One region of the Pelistega ratti genome, then DNA from elsewhere that is predicted to be linked to it. Evidence: predicted binding sites of a transcription regulator. Region 1 holds the regulator's gene; the other holds the start of a gene.
What was found. Region 1 encodes LexA, which represses DNA repair genes until DNA is damaged. Its sites were predicted from a motif close to ACTGTATNNNNATACAGT; they were not measured.

Region 1 (2,424 bases):
CAGTTTATTATACAATGCGAGGGTAGAGATATTCCCATCTGTCATTAACCTAAGCAGTTGATACGTCTTACATAGTGTGTTGTTCCAAAAATGATGAATAAGAAATATATCGCTTTACTAAGTGTACTCTTTTTAGTGTCCTGTGCCTCAACGACACCGCCTAGAAGCCCAGAAAATATGTGTGATATTTTGAATGAAAAACCAGATTGGGGTATTGCACTTGAAAAAACAAGGGATAAATGGGGAGCACCGCCACAAATTGTACTGTCTATCCTGTATCAAGAATCTAGTTTTAAGCATGATGCTAAACCGCCTAAAGATTATTTTTTAGGGATTATTCCGATGGGGCGTGTGAGCTCAGCCTATGGTTATCCTCAAGCAAAAGATGAAGTATGGGGAGACTATAAAAAAGAAAATCAACTTTCTTTCGTAAGCCGTGATAATTTTGCGGATGCCGTGGATTTTGTGGGGTGGTATATGCACAAATCACAATCGGTAAATGGTACATCTAAATGGGATGCCTATCATCAATACCTAAACTACCATGAGGGATGGGGTGGGTATTCACGTGGTACTTATCATAGTAAGGGATGGTTGTTAAATGTGGCTAAGAAAGTACAGCAAAGAGCAGAGCAGTATGGGGCTCAATATATGAGTTGCCGGGTGAGTTTATAGCCATGGATACCAATAATTAATGCAAAGCGGTAGAACGAATCAATCCAACGGCAATTCCCTCAATGGCAAAAGATTGAGAGCCATCAACAATAATGGGTTGAAAATCCTCATTTTCAGGGAGTAATTCAATCACCTTACCTGAACGTTGAAAACGTTTTACCGTAACTTCGTCTTCAATGCGAGCAATCACAATCTGTCCATTACGGACATGACTTGTTTTTTTGACGGCGAGTAAATCACCATCTAAGATGCCAATATTTTTCATGCTTTCACCTTTTACCTTGAGCAGATAATCGGGTTGATCGCTAAATAAGGCAGGATCAAGCTGTAAAGCTTGTTCTTGATGTTCAATGGCATCAATAGGATAGCCAGCAGCGACACGTCCAATAACTGGTAATGTTAAGCGAGTATCCTTAATAAAATCGCTGACTTTATTGACAGTTTTGGCTAGTGTATGACGAACAGATGCGTGATGCGTGGTTGATTTTTCGGAAGAAGGGATACTTTTGTCAGTAATAGGTGTCGTTTGATTAAGAACGGTATTATTTTCAAAAAAATCAGGATTAAGCCGAATACCACGAGAAGCCCCCGGACTAAGGAGTAAAGCCCCTTTTTTGTGAAGCGCACGAATATGGTCTTCAGCGGCATTAGGAGACTTAAAACCAAGTGATTGAGCAAGTTCAGCACGTGTAGGCGGAATACCTGTTTTATGAATAATCTCTTGGATAAGGTTAAGGACTTCTTTCTGGCGAGGGGTGAGCTTAATAGACATAATGGCAATAAACTGTACGAATATACAGTTATTTTACTCGTTTTTTCAGAAAAAGCAAGAAAAATAGTAAATAATAAATCTGATTAAGTGATTTAGTTATCAATAGAATAAATATAAAATTTTAGAATTTTCATTAAAAGTGCTAAACATAGCGTAAAACTACTCGGACAACTTACAAAGTATTTTCAGAACTTTTATATGAATACTTTTAAGATATTTTAATAAATTCACTTACAGCCTAACTTCAATAAGTATAAAAAAATCCCTATTAACACAGGCTAATAGGGATATCGTATAAATTTATATAAATTAAATCTATACTATTTTATTTGAAATATAAACTATTTCTTATAATACCGATGCAATGGCTTTAGCAACCGCATCAATATTTTTAGGATTTAAAGCTGCCACACAAATACGACCACTATTAACAGCATAAATACCATGTTCATTACGCAAGCGTTCTACTTGTGCTTGTGTCAAGCCAGAGTAAGAGAACATACCGCGTTGAGCAAGGACAAAATCAAAGTTTTGAGTAACCCCATTTTCTTTGAGTTTTTGCACTAAAGCAGAACGCATAGAACGAATACGATCACGCATTTCGGCTAATTCACTTTCCCATTGTGCAAAAAGTTCTTCATTATTTAAGACCATACTTACCACTGTACCACCATGAGTAGGAGGGTTAGAGTAGTTAGTACGAATAGTACGTTTGACTTGGCTTAATACACGATCAGCCTCTTCTTTAGAAGCACATAAAATCGTTAATGCACCAACACGTTCACCGTAGAGTGAGAATGATTTAGAGAAAGAAGAGCTAACAAAAGTAGGAATATCTAAACGTGCAAAAAGTTTGACGACTTTGGCATCTTCTTCAAGCCCATCGCCAAAACCTTGATAAGCAATGTCAAGGAAAGGAATAAGACCTTTTGCTTTAATTGTATTGGCAATTTGTTCCCATTGTTCAAAGCTAGGAT
Region 2 (2,424 bases), 210 kb from region 1:
GTAATATGGCGAGTAATTTCTTCTTGTTCAGGAGAATGATTTGCATAGCGAACACTAATACGAGAGTCGGTCATAGACTTTAGCTCTGTATCCTGATCGATAGTAAAGGGTGTTGGTACTTCATCATCTACTAACCATCGGGTCATCGAACTTGTAGGTGATTGTTCTGTAATAAAGCTAAGAATCGGGAGTGGATCTAGTATTTTGGCTAGCATACCAATAACCTCATCTGCTTTATTACTAGCTCCTGTATCAATAATAAGCCAATGATTTTCAGTATCTATCCATACGCGTGTCTCACGATAGATACTAAAGGCTTTTGTCCGAAGAACAGCCGCTACATTTTCTTTAATCTCTTTCATTTGCTTGCGACCTACTTTATAGCCTTGTTGTTCTTCTATTTCTTGGGCTTTAGTTTTGGCAAATTGATTAATAACAGAAGTAGGAAGTAGTTTTTTTTCTACTTTTAATTTAAGTAAATATTGGTGTCCTATCTTATGTAGTAGCGTACCTTCTTCCTCAAAAAAAGGAGCCCACCCTAGATTAAGTGGTTCACCAGAAAATTGTTCAGGGACAAATAGCTGTTTCTCAAGTAAGGCTTCTAGTTCTTCAGAAGAGGGTTGCCATGTTGGCGAAAGACGAAAGATTTTTAAGTTTTTAAACCACATAAAAGACTCTTAGTAAGAATAAATTTACTTTAGTAATAAGGCGAATAATCATTATCTGATCATAGATTAAATGATTTAATGAATAATGTATTGTAACGCAAGAATGTTTAGCTAAATAATAACTTATTGGGATCGTTAAAATAGGTGTAGTAGAATAACGCAAATATAAGAGATTGGAAAGTTTTTATCGTGTAAGCAAATAATATGATTAAATCATAACATTATATTAACTATATGAAAATGAAAAGAAAAATAATGTTTTTTAAAATAGAAAGTAGAAAAAATAGTCGTAAAAGTGATGTAAATAAGCGATAAATTTATCCACTGTATAGACATACAGTATTTTTAATGGCATAATATTGTGTATAGTGTAAGTGAATAACACTTTATTGATTTTATAGGACCCTATTTTATGGATGATAAACAAACAAAAGCGGCAGCAGCCGAAAGAGAAAAAGCACTAAGTGCGGCCCTTGCTCAGATTGAAAAACAGTTTGGTAAAGGCTCGGTCATGCGATATGGTGATAATGAAGTCACGCATGATATCCAAGTCGTATCAACAGGCTCTTTAGGTCTTGATATTGCATTAGGTGTTGGGGGGTTACCGCGTGGACGAGTAATTGAAATATATGGTCCTGAATCAAGTGGTAAAACAACACTTACCTTACAAGCTATTGCCGAAATGCAAAAACTGGGTGGTACTTGTGCTTTTATTGATGCTGAGCATGCCTTAGATGTACAGTATGCAGCCAAATTAGGGGTTAATTTAGCTGATTTATTGATTTCTCAACCTGATACAGGGGAGCAAGCCTTAGAGATTACAGACGCTTTAGTTCGCTCAGGTTCAGTGGATTTAATTGTTGTGGACTCTGTAGCTGCTCTTGTACCTAAAGCTGAGATTGAAGGCGATATGGGAGATAATCTGCCCGGACTTCAAGCTCGCTTAATGAGTCAAGCATTACGCAAATTAACAGCCTCTATCAAACGTACCAATTGTATGGTTATTTTCATTAACCAAATTCGTATGAAAATTGGTGTAATGTTTGGTAGTCCTGAAACAACTACTGGTGGTAATGCACTTAAATTCTATTCTTCTGTTCGTTTAGATATTCGCCGTATTGGATCAATCAAAAAAGGGGACGAAGTTGTTGGTAATGAAACACGCGTTAAGGTTGTTAAAAACAAAGTAGCGCCACCTTTTAAACAAGTAGAATTTGATATTCTTTATAATTCAGGTATTTCTCGTGAAGGGGAGATTATTGATCTTGGTGTTAAAGCAGGTATTGTGGATAAAGCAGGTGCTTGGTTTAGTTATGAGGGTACGCGTATTGGGCAAGGTAAGGATAATGTTCGAGAATACTTACGAGAGCATCCAGAATTAGCAAGAGAGATTGAAAATAAAATTCGTCAAAATCTTGGTTTAATTGAGATGGCGGCTATTCATGATGAATCGAATAGTGAAGAAGACGATGAAATATTAATTGAGGAATAGTTTTTCCTTATCCTGTATTGCCTAATGGGTTAATTATTCTTCATATATAAAAGGGATTGCTCTTTGTAAGAGAAGTCCCTTTTTATACTTGTATCTCCTGAGAGAAGAAAATAGTGAGCTGATAGTAGCATGGTAAATAAAGAAACGTTAAATCTAAAAGATATACCTGAACAGTTTGAAAAATCCTCTAAACAAAAGCGTTTATTAAAGGCAAAAGAAATTATTCAAACATTATCAGTTCCATCAACTCTTCAGCAGAAACAA

Region 2: a site for LexA is predicted at 992-1,009, ahead of recA (recombinase RecA). Genes of this name have one in related genera too.

What each region holds. Positions count from the first base shown of each region.
Region 1 is NZ_CP047165.1:592,181-594,604, reverse strand. Features, by position in the region: gene F9B76_RS02430 (transglycosylase SLT domain-containing protein) at 94-675, shown strand; gene lexA (transcriptional repressor LexA) at 692-1,447, opposite strand; gene F9B76_RS02420 (amino acid aminotransferase) at 1,796-2,424, opposite strand, start outside.
Region 2 is NZ_CP047165.1:377,899-380,322, forward strand. Features, by position in the region: gene F9B76_RS01590 (recombination-associated protein RdgC) at 1-668, opposite strand, end outside; gene recA (recombinase RecA) at 1,081-2,160, shown strand; gene recX (recombination regulator RecX) at 2,290-2,424, shown strand, end outside.